One region of the Brevibacillus sp. JB24b genome, then DNA from elsewhere that is predicted to be linked to it. Evidence: riboswitches for the same ligand, from Rfam matches in the RefSeq annotation. Region 1 holds a riboswitch; the other holds the start of a gene.
What was found. Region 1 has a riboswitch for S-adenosylmethionine ahead of ACQV1I_RS06030 (aminotransferase class I/II-fold pyridoxal phosphate-dependent enzyme). Riboswitches for the same ligand answer to the same signal wherever they lie in the genome.
Positions count from the first base shown of each region.

Region 2: it holds a riboswitch for S-adenosylmethionine, as region 1 does, so the genes downstream of both, ACQV1I_RS22135 (2,3-diketo-5-methylthiopentyl-1-phosphate enolase) here and ACQV1I_RS06030 (aminotransferase class I/II-fold pyridoxal phosphate-dependent enzyme) in region 1, are expected to answer to the same signal.

Region 1 is NZ_JBNVQV010000001.1:1,209,327-1,221,789, forward strand. Features, by position in the region: gene infC (translation initiation factor IF-3) at 106-615, shown strand; gene rpmI (50S ribosomal protein L35) at 640-837, shown strand; gene rplT (50S ribosomal protein L20) at 938-1,297, shown strand; SAM riboswitch class I at 1,426-1,534, shown strand; gene ACQV1I_RS06030 (aminotransferase class I/II-fold pyridoxal phosphate-dependent enzyme) at 1,634-2,797, shown strand; gene ACQV1I_RS06035 (aminotransferase class I/II-fold pyridoxal phosphate-dependent enzyme) at 2,794-3,960, shown strand; gene ACQV1I_RS06040 (DUF3906 family protein) at 4,122-4,328, opposite strand; gene ACQV1I_RS06045 (nitrite/sulfite reductase) at 4,426-6,051, opposite strand; gene ACQV1I_RS06050 (phosphoadenylyl-sulfate reductase) at 6,351-7,043, shown strand; gene sat (sulfate adenylyltransferase) at 7,094-8,269, shown strand; gene ilvB (biosynthetic-type acetolactate synthase large subunit) at 9,132-10,856, shown strand; gene ilvN (acetolactate synthase small subunit) at 10,858-11,358, shown strand; gene ilvC (ketol-acid reductoisomerase) at 11,432-12,454, shown strand.
Region 2 is NZ_JBNVQV010000001.1:4,711,095-4,723,557, forward strand. Features, by position in the region: gene mtnK (S-methyl-5-thioribose kinase) at 1-360, opposite strand, end outside; gene ACQV1I_RS22130 (DUF1722 domain-containing protein) at 383-1,045, opposite strand; SAM riboswitch class I at 1,056-1,178, opposite strand; SAM riboswitch class I at 1,401-1,529, shown strand; gene ACQV1I_RS22135 (2,3-diketo-5-methylthiopentyl-1-phosphate enolase) at 1,614-2,828, shown strand; gene ACQV1I_RS22140 (2-hydroxy-3-keto-5-methylthiopentenyl-1-phosphate phosphatase) at 2,825-3,502, shown strand; gene ACQV1I_RS22145 (methylthioribulose 1-phosphate dehydratase) at 3,499-4,158, shown strand; gene ACQV1I_RS22150 (cupin domain-containing protein) at 4,216-4,728, shown strand; gene ACQV1I_RS22155 (copper amine oxidase N-terminal domain-containing protein) at 4,899-5,954, opposite strand; gene ACQV1I_RS22160 (endonuclease/exonuclease/phosphatase family protein) at 6,113-6,898, opposite strand; gene ACQV1I_RS22165 (PTS transporter subunit IIBC) at 6,900-8,534, opposite strand; gene ACQV1I_RS22170 (glycoside hydrolase family 31 protein) at 8,891-11,254, shown strand; gene ACQV1I_RS22175 (LacI family DNA-binding transcriptional regulator) at 11,351-12,406, shown strand; gene ACQV1I_RS22180 (acyl-CoA dehydrogenase family protein) at 12,460-12,463, opposite strand, start outside.

The DNA.
Region 1 (12,463 bases):
GCCACATGCTTATGAAAAGCTTTCAACTATGCATGCCCAGCTTTTCTATTATCCGTTTTTGCTCTCGAAAGACTATGGAGGTGGCAAATCATTAGCAAGGATCAAATGTTGGTGAATGAGGCGATTCGTGCTCGAGAAGTACGCTTAATTGGTGCTAACGGTGACCAACTAGGTGTAGTACCACTGAGAGAAGCATTACGTATTGCACAAGAATCTGATTTAGATCTTGTCAACGTAGCTCCTACAGCAAAACCTCCCGTTTGCCGTATCATGGACTTTGGTAAGTTCAAGTATGAGCAATCGAAAAAGGAGAAAGAAGCTCGCAAGAACCAAAAAATTGTTGAGCTGAAGGAAGTTCGTTTTTCCTCTAACATTGAGGAACACGATTTCCAAACGAAACTTCGCAATGTGCTAAAGTTTCTGGGTGAAGAACACAAAGTGAAATGTACGATTCGTTTCCGCGGTCGTGAAATTACCCACTCTGAAATCGGACAACAGGTGCTGGAACGTGTAGCAGCCGCTTGTGAACAAGAAGCAACGGTTGAACGCAAACCAAAAATCGAAGGTCGTAGCATGATTATGATCTTAGCTCCAACTCCGAAATCGGAAAAATAGGATACGAGACAGGAGGATTTCCCAATGCCTAAAATGAAAACTCACAGTGGAGCAGCAAAACGCTTCAAAAAGACTGGTAGCGGTCGTTTGAAACGTGATTCTGCTTACACGAGCCATTTGTTTGCTAACAAGAGCACTAAAGCGAAGCGTCATCTTCGCAAAGGTGGAATGGTTTCTAAAGGGGACCAAAAACGCATTGAGCAAATGATCACTTACTTGTAAGATTCATTTCTGCTCATTTTCCGCAACGAAAAATTTTCTAGCATGAGCCCCATAAGCGTCTTATATAGACCGCCATGCTACAGATCAGGAGGAATTGATTATGCCAAGAGTAAAAGGTGGCATTGTGACACGTCGTCGTCATAAGAAAATCTTGAAATTAGCCAAAGGTTACTTTGGTTCTAAACACCGTCTGTTTAAATCCGCTAATGCACAAGTAATGAAGTCCCTGATGTACGCGTATCGTGACCGTCGTCAGAAAAAACGTGACTTCCGCAAATTGTGGATCACTCGTATCAACGCACAAGCTCGCATGAATGGTCTTTCTTACAGCCGTTTAATGCACGGTTTGAAACTAGCTGGTGTTGAAGTAAACCGCAAAATGTTGGCTGATCTAGCTGTTAACGATAAAGCTGCTTTCAACGACATTGCTACAGTTGCTAAAAGCAAATTGAACGCGTAATAACGTTCTTTTGAAAAGGTTGTCGAGTTTACTCGGCAGCCTTTTTTTGATTGATGCGAAAGAAAACCACTTGACATCGTTTAAAGTGTCTGATAATTTTAGAATCAACACAAATTGAATAGCATGACTTCTTATCCAGAGAGGCGGAGGGACTGGCCCGTTGATGCCCGGCAACCACTTGTAAATTGCAAGATGGTGCTAATTCCTGCAGGACATTTATGTTCTGAAAGATGAGAAGGTTTGCTTACGGATTTCTTTGCGTAGCCAAAGCCTTCTTTCATCGAAAGAGGGCTTTTTTGTTTGGAAATAAAGGCGAGATAGAGGAGTGGAATCAGGATGCATATTGACACACGTTTGGCACAGATTGGGGTAGGGAAGGACAAAACAACGGGATCGCTCAGTTTTCCGATCTATCATGCAACAGCTTATCGACATCCAGCGTTGGGTGAAAGCACAGGATTTGATTATACACGGACGGCTAATCCAACACGCACGGTACTTGAGGAGGCAATCGCTAATTTAGAGGGAGGAGACGGTGGCTTTGCCTGCTCTTCAGGAATGGCAGCGATACAGACAATTTTGGGTTTGTTTTCTTATGGCGACCATTTAGTTGTCTCACTCGATCTATATGGTGGGACGTATCGATTATTTGAGCAAATTATGAAACGATACGGTGTTACTTGCACGTATGTTGATATGTGTCAGCCGGAGCTAGTGGAAGCTGCTATTACTAGTCAAACACGAGCGTTGTTCATAGAAACCCCTACCAATCCCCTTATGCAAATCACCGATTTGAGATGCATGCTTGATATTGCCAAACGCTATCAATTGTTGTCTATTGTTGACAATACATTTATGACTCCCTATTATCAGCGACCGTTGGAGTTAGGAGCAGATATCGTCTTTCACAGTGCTACGAAGTATTTAGCTGGACATAATGATGTGCTATCTGGATTGATCGTGACGAAGGGCACTGAGCTGACCGAAAAGATCGGTTTTTTGCATAATTCCATTGGAGCGGTACTTGGTCCACAGGATTGCTGGTTGGTGATGCGTGGATTAAAAACCTTGGCATTGCGTATGGATCGTCATCAATCAAATGCTATTGCTGTCGTTGAATTTTTGCAAGCTCATCCAGCGGTGTCAGAAGTCTTTTACCCTGGATTACCCACCCATCCGGGGTATGACAGTCAGACGGAGCAAGCAAGTGGTTACAGTGGAATGGTTTCCTTTCGCATCAAGGAACAATCTTTGGTCGCTATCTTTTTAAAGCAATTACAAATCGTTTCATTTGCGGAAAGTCTAGGAGGTGTAGAATCCTTATGCACCTATCCGGCTACACAGACACATGCAGATATTCCAGTAGAAGTACGAGAACAGGTAGGAGTTTGCAACCGATTACTACGCCTATCAGTGGGAATTGAGCATCCTGATGATTTGATCGCTGATTTAAAATTTTCCTTGGATAAATGTTTACAAATAGAGGAGTGTATTCGATGAATTTTGCAACCAAAATCCTTCATGGTACGTGTGGAATGGATCGTGTGACGGGAGCATCAAGTATCCCAATCTACCAAGCCTCTACTTTTCATCAATATGATATTGACCAGCCTGGCACCTACGATTACGCAAGATCAGGAAACCCCACACGGCAGGCGTTAGAGGAAACGATTGCCGCGTTAGAAGGGGGAGAGCGGGGATTTGCTTTTTCATCAGGAATGGCTGCTATTTCCAGCGTATTTCTGTTATTTTCAAGTGGCGATCACTTAGTAGTAGCAGAAGATGTCTATGGTGGGACATTTCGCTTTTTAACAACCGTGCTCGAACGGATGCAAATAGAAGTGACCTTTGTGGATACGACTCAATTGCCTTTGGTAAAGGCAGCGATCCAATCTAACACGAGGGCAATATTTTTAGAAACACCCTCAAATCCGACGTTAAAGGTGACTGATTTGCGAGGAGTAATTGCCATTGCTAAACGTCATGGGCTACTAACCATCGTGGACAATACTTTTTTGACTCCATACTACCAACGACCACTGGAGTTAGGAGCTGATATTGTACTCCATAGTGCTACCAAGTTTATCGGCGGACATAGTGATGTGGTAGCAGGTCTGGCGGTGACGAAAACAAAGGAACTAGGACAAAAATTATATGCCATTCAAAATGGATTTGGCGCCATTCTTGGTGTGCAGGATAGCTGGCTAGTGATGCGGGGCTTAAAAACATTAAAGGCACGTTTGGATATTTCAACCCGAAACGCAGCGGTTGTAGCAGATCATTTAGCAGAGCATCCTTTGGTAAAAAATGTTTATTATACTGGTTTGTCCACCCATGTTGGACATAAAGTACAAGAGACTCAAGCAAATGGACACGGAGCAGTTCTTTCGTTTGACTTGGGGAGCCGAGCACGTGTGAAAGCTTTATTTGAAAATGTACAATATGCTCTCGTAGGAGTTAGCCTTGGCGGAGTAGAGAGTATTTTATCCTACCCAGCGCAGATGTCACATGCAGCTATGCCGAAAGCCGAGCGAGAAAAGCGGGGCATTACGGATGGATTAGTAAGGCTATCGCTTGGAGTAGAGGATGTAACGGACGTGTTGGCTGATTTAGAGAGAGGATTGAAAGCGGGGGAGAAAGTAGAGGAGCAAGTGAACGTGTAGGATTGATAGAATATGTAAAGAGCTGTCTTGATGGTTTGAAAGGAACCCTCTTTTTTAATAAAAGGGGGTTTTAAGCAATGGATTAAAAAATAAACGAGAACATAAGGAAATCCAGCCCCTTTCTGACATGCTATCAGACTTAGCTGGATTTCTTTATATTGTTAGGAAATAGCGAACACGTACCCCTTACCTTTTTCTACATATTTTTTTTCGAGTAAGGTACTTGTTTTTATAGTGGGAGCTGGGTGATATTGACGCTTGGTAAGTGCATGAGCAGTGTGAAAGGCTGCCTCTTCCGTTTCCGCAATAACAGCAGCTACCAGACTTTTGTCCTCGGTTGTGACGATCTCGACATGGTATAAAAACATGAGATTTCCCTCTTTTCTTACTTGCTGAGTTCAAAAGCGTTGCCAAACAGTCAGCCGTGTTAGACAGCCACTTTCTAGCAAATCATCCTAGTATTCTTTACACACTTACACTTGCAATAATTTGTGTAAAATGCTCCTGGATGTTGGCGGTTCCGAACCTACGAGCGAACTGGTGGAACTTTTCTCCTGATTCCCGATTGGTTTTAAATAATTCCACTAGTTGAGCGATAACAGGAGCTACTCGATCTGCGACAACACGCCCCTTTAGACGACTGTTAAATTGGGCATCTGGTCCAAGACTGCCTCCAACGAAAAAATCATAGGCGTCTACCGTTCCTTCTGCCGTTTTAACCAAAGAGCCCTGTAGTCCAATATCGGCTATTTGCTGCTGACCACAGGAATTGGGACATCCAATCATGTGGATTCTTATTGGTGTATCAATTTCCACATGTTCATCTAGCCAGTGAGCGATAGAAGCCATCCGTGCTTTTGTCTCAACGATTGCCAAATTGCAAAATTCATTGCCCGTACAGGAAACAGCATGCCCAATAAATGTTCGTGGTGTAGGGGAATAACGTGTGAGCAAGGTTTCAGCAAGTAAGGAATCCAAATGTTCGTGGGGAATGTTTGGCAGGATTATATTTTGAGAATTCGTAGTCCGTATAGAGCCATTTCCATAACGGTCGGCTAAATCGGCCAACTCGGCTAAATCCTCAGCAGTGAGTCGTCCCACAGGCAATAGTAGTCCTACATAATGTAAACCTGGCTGTTTTTGCTTATGAACACCAGTAAAGTAGCCTGCATTCCAGCCAACTGTCCGATCTTCTCCAAGTTCTTCTAATGGTCCAGTCAATTCTAATAATTTCTCAGTAAATTTTTCAGGACCCCAATCAGCCATTAAAAATTTAAGACGAGCCTGATGTCTCTTCTCACGATACCCATAATCTCGAAAAATACGTGTCACAGCATCTGCTACCTGTACGACTTCTGTAGGCAAAACAAAGATAGGTAACTGCTTTGCTAGATAAGGCTTGGCAGACAAACCGCCGCCTACCCAGACATGAAAGCCAACCTGTTCTTGACCATTTATGATTTTAGACGCAGGAGTAAAAGCGAGGTCATTTATTTCTGCATGTCCGGTATTATAGATGTTTGCTGAAATGGATAATTTATATTTTCGTGGGAGGTTTGAGAATTCAGGATTTAATAAAAAGTGCTCTTCTAGTTGTTGTACAAGGGGTTCGGTATCCATAAGTTCGTAAGGGTCAATACCTGAGAGTGGATTTCCGACAATCGTACGTGGAACATCTCCGCAAGCCTCATAAGAGAATAACCCTACATGCTCTAAGCGATCAAATATATCTGGAAGGTCAGGAGTTGTCAGCCAATGAAATTGCACCGCTTGTCGTGTTGTGATATCAACTAAATTTCGACCGTATTCCCGACTGATGTCTGCGAGAGCTCTTGCTTGATCTGCACGTAAAATCCCTCCTGGAATACGGACTCTCATCATAAAAAAACCGTTTCCTTTAGGTTTTTGTTCGTAGATTCCAGCCCATTTAAAAAAGGCGAGGTCGTCAGCGGAAAACGCCTGATATCCTTTTGAGCCGAGTCTTCGTATGATCTCGATAATATCTAAGCCATCTCGTTCTAATTTTGTTAGTTCAAATGCATGTAATTTACTCTTATCTGCTTCCCAAGGGCGAGATTGTTGATCGCTCATTTTCATTGATCCTCCCTTAATTCATATTAATTTTGTCGGGATACTTTGAACTGAGTATAACCGCTGGATACAACAAGGTCAACGAGAAAAAACGAAATAGTTTGAATTGACACAACAAAAATAAATGACTATGATGTAGGGCAAATGCTTATAAATCCTACTTTTCAACTTGGTTTTAAGTCTCAGGAGCTTGTATATCTTCTGGTGTAATTATCTGTGCAATCTGAGTAGGCAAGTATCCTTGAGAGAGCGTACGACATAAGATGAGTAGGTGAATGCTGAAGAGGAGAGGTAGAGAAATGAATAAATTGACATTACATGAGATTGAACTGTTGGCCAATCGGTTTGAGCATGCGGAAGCAGAAGAATTGCTCGCTTGGGCAACAGAAATCTATGGTGCCAAAATCGTACTTGCATCTAGCTTCGGAGCTGAGGATGTGGTGCTAATTGATATGCTGCAAACAATGGCACCAGAAACTCCTGTATTTTATCTGGATACAAATAAACACTTTAAAGAGACGTACGAAACTCGCGATCGACTTGAGGAGCATTACTCTACCTCTTTTATTAGGGTTTCACCGTTACTAACCTTAGAAGAACAGAGTACACAGTATGGAGACGAACTATGGAAAAGCAACCCTACAGCCTGTTGTAACATTCGGAAGGTAGAGCCACTAAAACGTATTTTGAGCAACTATGATGCGTGGATTACAGGAATTCGTCGTGATCAGGCTCCAACGCGTGCCAACAGCAAAAAGGTAGAGTGGGATGAGAAATTTGGTCTTGTAAAATGTAATCCGCTAGCAGCATGGACGAGTGAGGATGTATGGACATATATCCGCAAACATGAGGTTATTTACAATCCACTACACGACCAGTATTATCCTAGCATTGGTTGTTCTGTCTGTACTCGTGTGGTGCTCCCCGGAGAAGACCCTCGTGCAGGGCGTTGGTCAGGTTTTGAAAAAACGGAGTGTGGTTTACACAAATAATTACATGCATAAAGACTGCAGTGAGGTATAGTGAGAAACGCGTAGAAAGGATGAAGAGAATCGTGGCAGAACAATATCTAGCTCATGGTGGGGCTCTAGTAAATCGGTTGTTATCCCCTGTATTTGTAGAAGAGAATAATCAACGTTTACTTCCCTATCGTTTCGTTACCGTAGATGAATGGACTTTGTCTGATATTGATTGCATAGGGATAGGAGCCTTTTCTCCGCTAAAGGGTTTTCTGACAGAAAGCGAGTATGATTCGGTGGTAGAGCACATGCGCTTACCTGATGGAACAGTTTGGCCGGTACCGATCACACTGGCAGTATCGGAAGAGTTTAGCGATTTAGCTATTGGTGAAAAGCTGGTATTGCGTGGAGAGGATGGTAAGAATTATGCCGTACTTACCGTACAGGATGTCTATCAACCTGACAAAAAGAGAGAAGCTATTCAGGTATACAAAACGACTGATCTAGCTCACCCTGGAGTGGCTAAGCTGTATCAGCGCCCCCCTTTCTATGTAGGTGGAAGCATACAGGTGATCCAACGCCCACAACCAGAGCTGTTTGCCAATTATTATTATACTCCAAGTGAAACACGAGATTTTTTCAGACAACTGGGCTGGAAAAGTATCGTAGGTTTTCAAACGAGAAATCCGGTACATCGTGCCCATGAGTATATCCAGAAGGCGGCTTTAGAAATTGTGGATGGGCTCTTTTTAAATCCACTAGTAGGTCAAACAAAATCGGATGATATACCTGCGCATGTGAGAATGAAAAGTTATTTCGTCTTACTGGAAAAATACTATCCTAAAAATCGTATTTTTTTGGGGGCATTTCCTGCAGCAATGCGTTATGCGGGGCCAAGAGAAGCAGTCTTTCATGCCATGGTAAGAAAGAATTATGGGTGTACGCACTTTATCGTTGGACGAGATCACGCAGGTGTTGGCGATTATTATGGCACATATGATGCACAACATATTTTTTCAGAATTTACCCAAGAAGAGCTGGGAATTACGCTCTTGTTTTTTGAGCATAGCTTTTTCTGTCAAGCATGCCAAGGAATGGCTACGACGAAAACCTGCCCACATGACAAAGCTCATCACGTTGCATTATCAGGTACTAAAGTACGGGAATTGCTCAGGAACGGTATTACTCCTCCACCAGAATTCTCACGTCCAGAAGTAGCGAAAGTGTTAATTCAAGGTCTTCGAGAACGAGTGAAATGAAAAGGATAGTCTGTAAGAACACAGAAATAAAAAATGTGAAATTAGAGTGAAAAAGTGGATAAATACAGAGAAAAATAGACAATGCGCAGAGACGTACTAGCTTCTCTGCGATTTTTTTATGTGTATGTATACATAGACGTACGGAGAGAAAAACAGCAGATAACCAAGTGGACCATGAACGAATAGGTACCGAGAATAAAACGAATATTATATGCATTTTGAATGTGAAATGTTAAGGTTTTGGTCGAATCTGTTTTTTTGAAGAATACGTAACGAGGGACAAATAACCAGAAAAAATTCTTTTGAAAAAAACAGGTATGTGAACAGAAATTTGTGTATGCGCTTTCATTTATGAGCCATAAGAGCCTGCTCAATTCTAGTGAGCAATCGTTCGGGAAAAAGTTTAATAAAAAGAATTTGATTTCATTGACACGCATTTTTGGGCTGGCTATAATCAGTCATAACAATTATTTTCAGACAATTCACATGACATTTTAAACTTTATTTTGATTTGAGAGAATATTTCGATGGCTTTGATGAGGACATGATTGATTACTCATTCTTTCACAGAGAGTCCGGATTGCTGAGAACCGGATAGGAACGTAATGAATTACTCGCCTCTGAGCTGTTAGCTGAACGATTTAGGTCTAGTAGGTGTAACCGCTTAGCGCCCGTTATCGCGCTGACAGTCAGATTAACCACTGACCTGTCCAAGGCTGAATCTCCGCGAGGAGTCAGCAAATTTGGGTGGTACCGCGAATCCCTTCGCCCCAATAAGACATCTTTCGTATGTCGGGGTGATGGGATTTTTTTATGGAAAAAAAGACTTTTACTTTGATAAAAGGGATAGGGAGGAGAGAAGATGATCGAGACCGCAGAACAGACGCGGATGTTACCTGAAATGAGATTTGGCGAAGAATTGACTGGGGCAGAAACCTTACTACGTTGTCTGTTGTTAGAAGGTGTTGAGCACATTTTTGGTTATCCTGGAGGAGCCGTTCTACCAATTTATGACTCACTCTATGGCAGTCGTCTAAAGCATATTTTAGCGCGGCACGAACAAGGGGCCATTCACGCAGCTGATGGGTACGCAAGAGCGAGTGGAAAAGCGGGTGTAGTAGTTGCTACATCAGGACCAGGGGCTACAAATCTAGTCACAGGCATTGCCACGGCACAAATGGATTCCGTACCGCTTGTCTGTATTACCGGTAACGTCGCACAGAACATGATTGGAACAGATGCTTTTCAGGAGGCAAACATTACAGGAATTACCATGCCGATAACGAAGCATAACTATTTTATTCGTGATATCCGTGATATTCCACGCATCATAAAAGAGGCCTTTTATATTGCAACGACAGGTCGTCCGGGACCGGTACTTATTGATATTCCCAAGGATGTTTGCAATAGTGTAGCACCATTTCAAGCACTTGAGAGTATTAGTGTTCGCGGTTATCACCCTACTCTGGTACCCTCAGATGATGAGATGAAGCAGTTTATTACAGCGATTAATCAGTCCACACGCCCAGTTATAATGGCTGGAGGGGGCATTTTAGCTGCTAACGCTCATCAGGAATTGCTTGCCTTTTCAGAATTGACGCGAATCCCTGTTATCAGCACATTTATGGGACTAGGGAACTTTCCTGGAACACATGAATTAGCACTTGGTATGCCGGGCATGCATGGTAATTATGCAGCTAATCAAGCTTTAATGAATGCGGACTGTGTGATTGGTTTAGGAGCGCGGTTTGATGACAGAATTACGATGGGACGCACCAAAGAATTTGCACCAAACGCCACAATTGTCCATGTAGATATCGATCCCGCTGAATTAGGAAAAAATGTTGAAACAGCGGTATGTGTAGCAGGAGACATAAAGAGTACGTTAGAAAAAGCGTTATTGCTAGCTAAGCCGCTCGAAACCAGTGCATGGATGAAACAATTGCATGGATGGCAGAAAGCACACCCGTACAGCTATAAAAAAGATGGTCAATTAAAGCCGCAAGAAGTAATCGAAATGCTTTATGAAACAACAAATGGTGAGGCAATTGTGACAACGGATGTAGGTCAGCATCAGATGTGGAGTGCGCAATATTACAAGGTCAAAAAACCGCGTTCATTTATTTCATCCGGTGGTCTAGGAACGATGGGCTTTGGTTTCCCAGCCGCAATCGGTGCACAGATTGCTTATCCTGACCGTACTGTAATCAGCATTGTAGGAGATGGCGGATTCCAGATGACCAATCAGGAGCTAGCGATTTTAGCCCAACATAAGCTTCCTGTTAAAGTGGTTATCATAAATAATCAATGTCTAGGAATGGTACGGCAATGGCAGGAGATATTCTACGATCAGCGTTATAGTTCAATTGATTTAACGTGTAGCCCTGATTTTGTTAAATTAGCAGAAGCCTATGGTATTAAAGGAATGCGGGCGACTACTTCAGCAGAAGCTCAGTCTGTCTGGAAGGAAGCATTGGAATTCAATGGTCCTGTGGTTATTGATTTTAGAGTAGCAGCTGGGGAAAATGTATACCCAATGGTGGCAGCTGGAAGCACGCTAGATCAAATGATGTTGGGGGATGAGTGACATGCAACGACATACATTAGCACTTTTGGTAAACGACCATCCCGGTGTTTTGACCCGAGTAGCCATTCTCTTTGGTCAACGTAATTTTAATATCGACAGTATAACTGTAGGTTCAACAGAAGAAGCAGGTTTGTCCCGAATGATTATTACAACAAACGGAGATGAGCATCAACTTGATCAATTGATGAAACAATTATGTAAGCTTATCGATGTTATCTCAGTAACTCATCTAAGCAAGGATCCAATGGTAGCAAGAGAAATTGCCTTAATTCGAGTCCATGCTGAAGCAGCCCAGCGGACGGAGTTAACTGGTATTGTTGAACCATTTCGTGCCTCCATTGTCGATATTGGTCCCACATCCATTATTATTCAGGCAACTGGTGATAGTGAAAAAATCGATGCCCTGCTAGCTTTGCTATCTCCATATGGGATTGAAGAATTAACACGAACAGGAAGCGTAGCAATGGCACGCGGTTTAAGTCTGGAATTAATGCAAGTTTAATCATTTATTTTAATAAAAATTGAATTTTTAAAATTTACAAATAAAACACCCAAAAACTAGGAGGAATTTACCCATGATGAAAATTTATTATGAACAAGATGCTAATCAAGCTGCTCTATACGGAAAAACAATCGCGATCGTTGGATACGGTAGTCAAGGTCATGCACAAGCCCAAAACCTACGTGATAGTGGATACCGAGTAATCATTGGTCTACGTCCAGGGAAATCGTGGAAACAAGCTGAGAATGATGGTTTTGAAGTGTACACAGTAGCAGATGCTACTAGTCAGGCAGATGTCATTCAAATTCTACTTCCAGATGAACATCAGGGGAATGTGTACAAACAAGAGATTCAACCAAATCTAAAAGCGGGAGCAACTCTTTCTTTCTCACATGGTTTCAATATCCATTTTGGTCAAATTGTAGCGCCTGACAATGTAGATGTCATTATGGTAGCTCCAAAAAGCCCTGGTCATCTCGTTCGCCGTGTATATGTAGAAGGGTTCGGTGTACCTAGCTTGGTAGCTATTCATCAGGATCATAGCGGAAAAGCATTAGAAACAGCTCTTGCTTATGCAAGTGGAATTGGTAGCACCAAAGCGGGGGTTATCGAAACCACGTTCCGTGAAGAGACAGAAACGGATCTGTTTGGTGAGCAAGCCGTATTGTGTGGTGGCGTATCTGAGCTAGTAAAAGCAGGATTTGATACGTTGGTAGATGCAGGGTACCAGCCTGAAATTGCTTACTTTGAATGTTTGCATGAATTGAAGCTGATCGTTGATTTGATGTATGAAGGTGGTTTAGCTCGTATGCGCTACTCGATCAGTGATACAGCAGAGTATGGTGACTACAACACAGGTCGTCGCATCGTAACAGATGAAACACGTCAAGAGATGAAAAAAGTGCTTGCTGAAATCCAGGATGGCACATTTGCACGTAATTGGATTTTGGAAAATCAAGCTAATCGCCCAGGTTTTAATGCTCGTCGCCGTTTGGAAAGTGAGCATGGTATTGAGCAAGTGGGTGAAAAATTACGCAATATGATGGCTTGGATTCAAAAAGAAAAGAAAGAAGAGCAAGCTCCAGTAAAAGCCTAAGAAATCATA
Region 2 (12,463 bases), 3.5 Mb from region 1:
TGCACGGAGTAGCTTATGATCACCGACATCCTCCATAATCGTCAAGGCAAGCTCCGAATTGTGATGGTATACCTCAGGTACTAAATCCCCTACTAGCTCTCGCTGAGTCTTGAGCGCCTCGGCTTCAATTCGCGATCGATCTAGTGTTAACGGCCAAGATTCGCCAACGACGCGAGCATAAGGCAAGGCCTGCTTCACAATGACACTTTTATCGGTCGCTTCATCGGTTATTCTAAAGACCAAATTTAAATTGCCATCACCAATTTCTTGGCTAACAAGAGACGCGTCTTGTGTAAAAATCGTTCCCTGATTCTGTACGTATAAAATGGCTTCTTGAACCGATAACGCTTGATAACCCATATCTTTCCTCTCCTTTTTATCACTAGTATCGGTTGATGTATTGATCGTAATGTGCCAAGGGATGGACGATTCCTTCTAGATTGGCTAATAAGCGATACTTGGTCAATAGGTTAACCTGATACACACCGACTCGCTCCCAGACTTCACTCGGCTCAAGAATATTCCATCGCCCCAAATCCTTTTCAATAAAAAAGTCCTTGCCCCGAAAACGAATCCATGTATGACTGCTAGGAACATCTGGTGAAAATATGCGGGATCGTGACAAATAATCATCACCATATTCCATAGTAAGTAAGAACAATATGCGATGGGCTTCCTCCCAGCTCCTTTGTAATAATACATGCCAGGACCCGCTTTCTTGTTCACTAAGCTTACCGCGTAAATGACCGAATGCATGGCTCAAAGCATTGCAGGCATTGCCTGAATCAATAGGCAATTCCCTGATCTTCTGGAATTCATGTAACAAATGCTCTGCAAATATACTCCAATCTCGCTCGCCTGTTTCTCGTGTCAATTTTAATTGATCCCGAAATGCTTGTGATATCTGCTTATATTTTTGATAACACCTCATCATGACCCAATATTTGTGCTCTGCCCATATCTGTTCACACCATGCTTTGCTTACCAAAGAAAAAGAAAACCTCTTTTCCGAAGAAAAGAGGTCGTTTTTACATGCCATATTCATTAAACGTTCCCCCTTATCTACCAGAATTTTAATGTCTCTGCAGGAATTAGCACCGTGCACACGCCAAGCTAGTGGCTATGTGTCGGTTGCTGGGTTTCATCGGGCCAGTCCCTCCACCGTCTCTGGATAAGGTATCCAAAAGTTATATGTAATTGTAAGTGAATGCAGGTTCTTATCCTACGTAACGAAGCTTCAAAATGAATCGTTAGTAGAAATATACACAGGTAAACCATTTATGTCAAACAATTTATTCAACTCAGATTTTATTTATAAAAGGGTTGACGCATTTTATAAAAAGGGATAAGATGGTCTCCAAGAAACAGCTTCTTTTTTGACAACTACAACAATTATTTAGCTCTTATTGAGAGAAGGCGGAGGGACTGGCCCTATGATGCCCGGCAACCCTCGTATCGGTATAACGATGCGAAACGGTGCTAAATCCTACACATAATCGTGCTTTATTGGTTTATGTGAGAGATAAGAGAAGAAGATCTGTCTATCAGACGCCTCCTTCTCTTGAAGGGGGCGTTTTTAGTTGATAAATTCTCTACCTATAAGGAGGTCATCCATGAGTACAGATCGAATCCTCGTAACCTATTTAACGCAAGCAAAAGATTTACAAAAAAAAGCGGAAGGTATTGCAGTTGGTATGACAGTAGGCTCATGGACAGACCTTCCCCTGGCCAAACAAGAGCAACTACGTGCCTATTTAGGTGAAGTAGCACATGTAGCTCCTCTCGAATCTACCTCATCAGGTGAAACACGAGGTCTTATCACTATTAGTTATCCAACAATATGCTTTACACAAGATATCCCTTCTCTTCTTACAGGGGTATTCGGCAAGCTATCAATGGATGGCAAAATCAAGCTAGTGGATATTCAACTTCCCCCTGCTTTTTTACAAGGCTTTCAGGGTCCGAAATTTGGCATAAAAGGTATACGGAAAATAACCGGTGTGCATGATCGCCCTTTATTAATGAGTATTTTTAAGTCATGCACAGGTTTATCACTAGAGGAATTAGAGGTTCAGTTTCGTGCACAAGCAGAAGGTGGCCTTGATTTGATAAAGGATGACGAAATTTTCTTTGCTGATGATAAAGCTCCGTTTATCCAACGCATCAGACGTTTCAAAGCCATTTCAGATGAAATTGCGGAACAAACCGGTAAGCCTGTCTTGTATGCCGCTAACCTTACAGGACCTAGCTCACAGCTTATTGAGCGGGCGAAACAAGCAATTGATGCAGGTGCTTCTTGCCTCCTGTTTAATGCGCTTGCTTTCGGCTTCGATCTCTTGCAACGTCTAGCAGAAGATCCGGACATTCAAGTACCAATCATGGCGCATCCTGCACTCGCTGGCGCTTATTATCCTAGTCCTGATTACGGCATAGCTGCTCCGCTCTTACTCGGTAATCTATTGCGTTTAGCTGGGGCTGACCTGGTCTTGTTCCCTTCTCCATACGGAAATGTTGCATTAGATAAGCTAGAGGCTAATCAGCTAGCTAATCATTTAGTTGGGGAATACGGTACCTTACAACCTGCCTTCCCCGTTCCATCGGCAGGTATTCATCCTGGATTGGTTCCACAGCTGTACGCTGACTTTGGTCTAGACCAGGTGGTTAACGCAGGCGGCGGTATTCATGGACACCCACTAGGAGCAACAGCAGGCGGTCGAGCGTTCCGTGCCGCTATTGATGCATCCGTAAACGGAATTAGTCTTACTAAGGCAGCTGCCGACTCTGAAGAACTGCGACTCGCACTAGAAAAATGGGGAGGTCTTGCATGACAAAACAACTTGTGCTTTTTTGCGATTTCGATGGAACTATTACAGAAAAAGACAACATTGTAGCAATCATGCGCCATTTTCATCCCCCAGGCTGGGAAGAATTAACCGAACAGATTTTGACGCAAAAAATAACCATTAGAGAAGGGGTAGGAAAGCTTTTTTCCCTGCTTCCCTCTTCACTCGAACACGAAATTACTCAATTTGCTGTGAAGAATGCTAGTATCCGCCCTGGTTTCGCCGAGTTTGTGGAATATTGCCGTCAAGAAAATGTGACTTTGCTCATTACAAGCGGAGGTATTGATTTCTTTGTTCACCCGATTCTCGCTCCGTTTCAGTTGGATGGTCCAATCTACTGCAATGGCAGTGATTTTAGCAAAGAGAGCATAAAAATTACGTGGCCGCATACCTGCGATGAGCATTGCCAAACAGATTGTGGAATGTGTAAAACTACCATTATTAGAAGCTATGATGCTACGGCCTATACGCGTGTTGTCATTGGGGACAGTATTACTGACTTAGCAGGCTCTCGAATTGCTGACTTTGTCATTGCCCGTTCCTTCCTATTAGAAAAATGTGAGGAAGAAAATTTATCACATAAACCATTTACTACCTTTTATGATGTGATTTCAATCATTAAAGCCATTCAGGCCAAACAGGAGGGAATTGTGCTATGACAACAACACTTGAACAGCGCACCGCCGCTTTTAAAAAACTAGATGAAGTAAAGCTAACGTTTGCTAGAAGAGACTGGTTTCCGGGCACTAGTGGAAACCTCTCTATTAAAATCAGCGATGTACCCTTACAATTTGCTGTGACCGCCAGTGGCAAAGATAAAACTAAATTATCGCCAGAAGATTACCTGATCGTTGACAGCAACTCTAGTTCCGTAGAGCCTACCAATTTGAAGCCGTCTGCGGAAACCTTAGTGCATGCTGTTGTCTATCAAAGCATTCCCGATGCTGGCGCTTGCTTCCATGTGCATACGATAGCGAACAATGTGATTTCCGAATTGTACGCCCAAAAGCAAAGCTTTAGTATTCACGGTCAGGAATTGATCAAGGGACTAGGCATTTGGGAAGAGAACGCTCTACTTAACGTCCCTATTGTCGAAAACTATGCAGATATCCCTACATTAGCGGCAGCCATTAAAGAGGCGATAAGGCCTGATGTACCCGGCGTGTTAATTCGTAACCACGGAATATATGCATGGGGTCGTAATGATTTTGAAGCAAAGAGACATATAGAAGCTTTTGAATTTCTATTTGAATATCAACTACGCTTACTGCAAGTAAGTAATTTATCTTCGCAAGCTTCTGGTATTGCCATTTAATTTAATCTGATTAAATAAATAATTCATAAGATTACAAACAATAGGAGGTCTTTCTTCATGGCAAAAGTACGTTTTCATGATACCAATGAATATATTGAGGGTACAGAAGCAGTTCAGACTTTTTTAAACTCACAGGATGTTATCTACGAATATTGGGGTGTAGATCAATTAGATCCTGCTTTGCGAAATAATTACGCACCGACTGATGCAGAAAAACAACAAATTTTAGAGACCTTCCAAAAAGAGATACAAGATATTAGTGAACGTCGCAACTACACTACAGCAGACGTAATTGTGCTAAGCGACAAAACACCAGAGTTAGATAAAAAATTAGAGAACTTCGTCAAAGAACATCATCACACGGATGATGAAGTCCGCTTCTGTGTAGATGGTCATGGTATTTTTGCTATTTTAGGTACAGATGGTCGCTACTTTGATGTAGAGCTATCCCCTGGTGATTTAATCTCCGTTCCGTCTTCATATCGACACTATTTCACCTTAATGGAGGATCGAAAAATTATTGCGATTCGTCTGTTTGTAACTCCTGCGGGTTGGGAAGCGATTTACTAGGAGATTTGTAAAGAGAGCTTCAAACGAACGTGAATTAACATTTACAGCTTTACCATTTAACTTCAAATTTATTTCTTCATTAAACATAAAAAAACGCTTGGACCATCCGTCCAAGCGTTTTTCTTATCCATTCTATTTTCAGGCTACTATTCTACAGTACCTTACACGAATTATTTAGGCTGGATCAAAGACTCCTGCTCAACCACAATTTTCACCGCTTGCCCAATTGCTGGTAGGCTCTTTGTTGTCATAGGACCATAGAATCCATAGACTTTTGTCCCTTTACGCAAGTCCTCTGCTTTTAATTCGCTATTATCTTTTGCGTCGATAATCGGGGTGTCTTTTGCTAGATTTAGCGCAATCATCTCAAAGGAATTGTCATTTAGCTTCTCGCCTTTAATCACTACCTGAATGGTTCCATCTGTTAATGTTTTCGCTTCAACGACTTCACCAACTGTTCCTAGAACCTCAGGAGTATCCATTTTATCATTTACCACGATTTTCACTGCATTTGTCATAGGTGGAATGCTCATAGTCATAGTCAGGCCATGCTCAACTTCAATTTCTTGACCCAATTTCAAATCAGCTATTGTAAGCTTTTTACCATCCTGATCAACGATGCTTGTCTCATCTGTGATGTTTAGACGTACACCATTTGTGAAACCATTCATCATGATAGCCCCTTTGATAGAAGCATCTTTTTCTTCAATAGAGATGTGAGTAATACTACCTTTTTTCGTAACCCCTTGTACTTGTTCGCCAATTTTAATTGTCCCATCACCCTCGACAATTACTTGTTGATGAAGTACTTTATCAAAGAAGGAAACTGGTACATAGGTTACTCCTGCTTTAGACTCAGGAGCTGATCCTAATTGCACGTACATTTTATTTACACTGTATTGATCTTTTCCCACCGAAACTGCTGTCCATTGTGCACCTTTTTGCAACTCAGCACTCTTGGTTTCTGCATTCCAGGTAACCTTATAACCTAGTTGATCGGAAATCGTACGCAATGGGATCATTAGTACATTTTGTTTGTTTGCGTATACGTTTAGCTTCTCATCTACTACTTTACCATTTACATAAACAGCATGCTTAGAAGCCGGTTTTGTTAGTACATTGTTTGTTTGTGTTAGTTGTGGGGTAGCGGCATAAGCTGAAATGGAGCTGGTAGCCACCACAGCGGTAACCAGAGCAGCACTTAACATTTTAAAAGTTTTATTCATTGTGGATACCTCCATTTTCATTAACAAAATTTCCATTTTGTTTGATTCACACTCTTTGACGAGGTGTTTTTCACAAACGTTTCAGGAAAAGATAAAAAAAATAAAAATAAAAAAAACCAAAGCCCGATTGTTAATGAATCAGACTTTGGTTTTTGGCATCAAATGATGACATCTACTCCGAAATGATCAGATATGACTGGTTTATTTATACCGTTAAAAATGACTCTGGATTCCAGAACATAAACAGGCTGATTTACCCAGATATAATCAATCCGCAAGCCTTCCTGATTGCAATCCCATCCAGCAATCTTCCCTTGAACCGTGCTGCCCTCATCTTGAACCTGAGCTAGTAGAAACGTATCGTACCAGCCATGCCTTTTTACACAGTCATATCCTTCTCCACTCACCCCGGCATGATTATTAAAATCTCCCATCAAGAAGGTAAGCTCATTTTTATCAATCCGCTTTATCAAACGTTCAAACTGATCAAAAAAAGGTTCTTCTTCATCCTCCCACCATCCGAAATGACAGGAAAAAAATGAAATATACTTCTGATGATACTCCACAGTAGCTTGCACAACCTTGCGGGTTTTCCAATATGACGTATCTGTATGTTTAGACACATAGAATGCGTTCTGATCCCTGATTGGGAGGTTGGTCAATAAAGCTACTCCTTCTTCATATACCCCATATCCAATATGACAAAAATCCCAGATCATCCGATAACCGTCTAGCCCTCGCTTCTGAAGCTCTTGTAATAAAAGATAAGCATAGTTATCAGCCTTGATGTGATCCTCAATCACAACAGCATCAATCGATTGACTCACTTCTTGTAGAGCGATAACATCGTAAGCATGTTCTACTATAGTATCTGCTAGTTCCACTAGCTTTGTATGCTGATCAGACTCTTGCCACGAATGGCAGTTCAGTGTTAATAACCTCATATTAGACTCCTAAATAATCCTGGACACTTGATTTAATCACATCCGCTTTCGGACCATACACAACCTGAACTCCCTTATCTTTTAAAATAAGTCCAAGCGAGCCTGTCTTTTTCCATTCGGATTCCGTAGCCACATCTTCTATATTTTTGACGGTTACCCGCAAACGTGTCATACATGCATCCACATCTTCTATATTATTTTCTCCACCTAATAGCTGAACAATCGTTTCTGCAACACCAGTAGTGGTTTTCTTCAATTGCTCTTGGTTTGTAGATGGCTCGTCCTCGTCTGTATAATTTCCAGCGCGACCTGGAGTAGGGAAGTTAAACTTTTTGATCAAAAAATGAAAGACAGTGAAATTCAATCCAAAGAAAACAAGGCATGTAATCGCAAAGTTGATGATGTCTTGTATCATTCCTGCCCGTATTGCCATTGGTGTTCTTGTCAGCAACTCGATAAACCCAAAGGAATGTAGACGTAGATGAATAAAATCAGCCATCGCAAAGCTAATCCCAGTTAAAATCGAGTAAACCACGTACAAAAGAGGTGCAGCGAACATAAACATGAATTCGATAGGCTCTGTTACCCCAGTCAAAAATACGGCCAAAGCAGCAGAGAAAAACATGGATTTGTATTTTGGTCTTTTCTCGATGTCCACATGGCGATACATAGCTAACGCAATTCCAAGCAGTGACGCCGTTGATAAAATCATCTGACCTACTTTAAAACGAGCTGGCGTTACACTATTTAGCAATTGGTTATATGCCGTTGTATCTCCTTGAGAAAGTAGATTGTTCAAGTCAGCGACCCAAGCAAGCCACAATGGATCTTGACCTGCCACTACTTGACCCGCACTGGTACCAGTAAGCAACGTGTATGTACCCCCAAGCTGGGTGTAGTTAATCGGAACAGTCAACATATGATGCAATCCAAATGGTAGCAACAAGCGCTCTAACGTTCCAAAGATAAAGGGAGCAATAACAGGTGCTGAGTCTTTAGAAGAAGCAATCCATTTTCCGAAATCATTCAAAATTCCCTGAATAGACGGCCAAATAGTAGCCAAAATGATAGCGGTTACAGCGGACCAAAAAATAACGACAAACGGAACAAATCGCTTCCCATTAAAGAAAGCTAACGATGCCGGAAGTTTATTGTAATCATAGTACTTATTAAAGATAACAGCTCCTAGGAAACCAGAAATAATACCGATAAAAACACCCATGTTAAGAGCAGGGGCACCTAAAAATGAAATGAAATAGTCTTTTACTAGTATTTCTTTTCCAAATAAGGAGGAGACAGTAGCGTCAGGACTAGATAGCATATCTGTACTTACTCCAAAAATTGCACCCGTAATCCGATTGATTAAGATAAAAGCGATCAGTGCAGCAAATGCACCACCTGCCCGCTCCTTTGCCCATGAGCCACCAATAGCAACTGCAAACAAAATATGAAGATTACCGATTACAGCCCACCCTATTTCCTCCATCACGTGGGCAAATCTGACAATAAAGGTTACATCTTCTCCTGCCATCGCAATCAGCTTGGCTAGAGAAATCATAATCCCCGCAGCAGGCATAACAGCAACTACTACTAAAAGAGCTTTCCCAAGCTTTTGCCAAAAATCAAAAGATGCCATATTTCTCACTGTGACTCCCCCCCTGCATACTTATATAAGTATTTTTATCAACATAGTGAAATCGTTTGCACAAAATTATTGTAATAAAAACGCTTTCATAAAACAAGTGAAAATTTATGATACATCCCCTTTTCGTAACAGAGACTATATCGCTTATACATTATTAATAAAAAACACGTTTAATACACGATTTATTCCCCTATAAACCGAATGAAAAGCATCCCCTTAAAGAAAAGGATGATACACGATCCAAAATCAACTTAATGCAATCGGTTGCGCAATTAGTTGATTGGAAATATAATGAGTATGAGATTCTTTCAAACATACGGTCAAAAAAGAACGAAGGAGGTTCTTATATGCAAGATACCAGTTTTGCCATTCATCCTGGAAATGAACAAGCAAACAATTCAACTCCCTACTATGACATTGGTACTTTATTAGACTATGAAAACACTGATCGCTTCCAATTTCACTGTGAGCGTGGCTGGGTTAATCTTTCCTTCTATGCGGATGATATTGTCCGGATAACTATGAAACCGCTATCAAAACCAACCCTAGAAAGTAGTTTCGCTCTAATAAAAGCTCCTCAAGATATCGATTCTATATGTGAGGACCACGATCAGTATCTCCTGATTAAAACAGCTAGTCTTCACCTAAAAATCAACAAAAATCCTTTTCGCATTGCCGCTTATGATCCTCTGGGCCGATTGCTTGTAGAAGAAGGCGAGAGAGGAATGGCTTTTACACAAAAACAAGAAATTATCTGCTTTAAAGAAATGAATGCTGCCGACCATTTTTATGGATTTGGAGAAAAAACCGGCTTTCTTGATAAACGCGGTGAAAAAATGACAATGTGGAATACAGACGTGTTTGCTCCACATAATCCAGAGACTGATGCTCTCTATGAATCCATTCCGTACTTCATGACGATTCGGAATGGTTTTGCGCATGGAATCTTTTTTGATAACACGTATCGCAGCGTTTTTGATCTGAAATCTAGCCCAACCAGCTATTCCTTTTGGGCAGAAGGTGGAGAATTAGATTATTACATTCTGGCGGGTCCTACTCCAAAGGATGTTATTACCCAATACACCACATTAACAGGACGCATGGACATTCCCCCTAAATGGGCACTCGGCTATCATCAATCACGCTACAGCTATAAAAACGAACAGGAAGTCCGTGAGCTGGTAAGGAATTTTAAGAAGAAAGAAATTCCTGTCGATGCCATTTATCTGGATATTCATTACATGGATGGGTACCGTGTTTTTACCTTTGACTATGACCGATTTCCTCATGCCCATTCGCTGATTCAAGAATTAAAAGCAGAAGGAATTAACATCGTTCCCATTGTTGATCCAGGAGTCAAACAAGATGCCGAATACCCTATCTATCAAGAAGGCGTGCGTGAAAATCACTTTTGCAAATCTATCGAAGGAAATATTTATTTAGGGGAAGTATGGCCGGGAATTAGTGCATTCCCTGACTTTTCCAATACGAATGTACGGAAATGGTGGGGACAAAAGCAAAAATTTTATACAGACATGGGCATTGAAGGTATCTGGAATGATATGAATGAGCCAGCCGTTTTCAATGAAACAAAGACCATGGATTTATCAGTCATACATGAAAATGACGGAAATCCAAAAACCCATCGTGAATTACACAATATCTACGGGCTCCTAATGGGTGAGGCTACCTATACAGGTTTAAAAGAACAATTATCTGGAAGGCGTCCATTCGTACTGACCAGAGCTGGATACGCTGGTGTACAACGTTATGCCGCTGTCTGGACAGGAGATAATCGGAGCTTCTGGGAGCACATGCAAATGGTGATACCTATGTGCATGAATCTTGGGTTATCAGGGGTACCTTTTACCGGGCCTGATGTTGGTGGTTTTGCTCATGATACTACCGGTGAATTGCTGACACGCTGGACGCAGCTTGGTACTTTTACTCCCTATTTCCGAAACCACAGCAACCTTGGTACAGTTGCACAAGAGCCATGGGCGTTTGGGGAAGAAGTGGAGATAATCACAAAGAAATATATTGAACTACGTTATAAATGGCTTCCGCACTTATACACGTTGTTCCGTGAAGCCCATCAGACGGGTCTTCCTGTGATGCGTCCACTTGTACTGGAATATCCAAATGATCCACATACCTGCAATTTATCTGATCAGTTCCTACTTGGTGAGAATGTTTTAATTGCTCCCATCACTAGACCATCAACATACCATCGTGTTGTCTATTTGCCAGCAGGCACCTGGTATGATTACTGGACAGATACGAAATTCGAAGGCGGTACACATATCATGGTCTCTGCACCATTAGATACCCTACCGATTTTTGTGAAAGAAGGAGCAATTATTCCGGAAGCACCAGTCAAATTATCCACTAAGGTACCTGATGAGCAAATCATTATTCATATCTATCCAAGTCAACAAAAAACGGAGTATATCCTGTATGAAGACGACGGTTGTACTTTCTCCTATCAAAATAATCAATATGTAGAGAGAAAAATTACTTGTCACCACGATGAAAATCAAGTAGAAATAAACATAGAGGATATTCACACTGGCTACTCACCTTCTTGGACATCAATAATTGTCCACATACATGGAGTAGATACTATGAAAACCATCTATGTTAATGGTCAAGAAATGACAGGCTCTTATTTAAGAGATAAACATATCCTCACATTTGAACTAAGCCAATAAATAATAGAACAGTTGGGGGCGCCTCCCTGACTGTTTTTTCATGAGAGATCATAGTGAAAAACAAATGAAAGAATAAGTGGAAAGGGATGGTAACGCATGGGGGTAACAATTAAAGATGTGGCAAGGGCAGCAAATGTAGCACCATCTACAGTCTCTCGAGTCGTTGCCAACCATCCACGCATTAGCGAAAAAACAAAGCAGCGAGTCCGAGAAGCAATGGAGCAACTCGGCTATCATCCTAACTACCAGGCTCGGAGTCTCGCTAGCAAATCCTCTCAAACCATCGGGCTGGTGATGCCTGATTCAACGGATCGTATCTTCCAAAATCCTTTCTTTCCTGAAGTGATCCGAGGTATTAGCAAAATTGCCCACAGCCGCGAGTACGCTATCTGTATGTCCACCGGGGAGACAGAAGCAGAATTATATGATGGCGTTGTGAGAATGGTTCAAGGTGGTCGAGTAGATGGATTGATTCTTCTCTATTCCAAAATTAACGACCGTGTTACCAACTACCTAAAAGAACGAGATTTCCCCTTTGTAATGGTAGGAAAACCGCATATAGACATGGATGCCATTAATCATGTTGACAACGACAACTATTCAGCGGCTAAAGAAATTACCGAGTACCTTATCCAAAAGGGGCATGAACGAATCGCTTTCGTCGGTGGTTCTCCTGACATGGTGGTAACCATTGACCGTTTAGAAGGATACAAACAGGCCATCACCCAAGCTTCTCTCACCCTACATGATGAATATATTGTCCGGGAAAAAGTCTTACGAGAAGGCGGTGAGGAAGCCGCAATTGAATTAATGAATTTGCCTAACAGACCCACTGCCCTGATCGTTACCGATGATATGATGGCCTTAGGAATTTTGCGAGTACTTAACGAGATCGGGGTTCAGGTGCCTCAAGATGTTTCTTTGATTAGTTTTAATAATGCTCTGATCACGGAAATCTCCCAGCCGCCGCTCACCTCAGTGGATATTCAAATCTTTCAATTGGGATATCAGGCTGGAAAATGCTTGATTGAGAAGCTTGAACAACCAAATGAACCCACCAAACGCATTATTATTCCCTTCAAATTAGTAGAGCGAAATTCTTGCGATAACTATCGTACTTCCACCCCCAAAAAACTAAAAAAGAAAAAGTAAAAAAAGGTTGCCGACTATCTTGGCAACCTTTTTTATGCTCAATCTATCTGTTTTTAT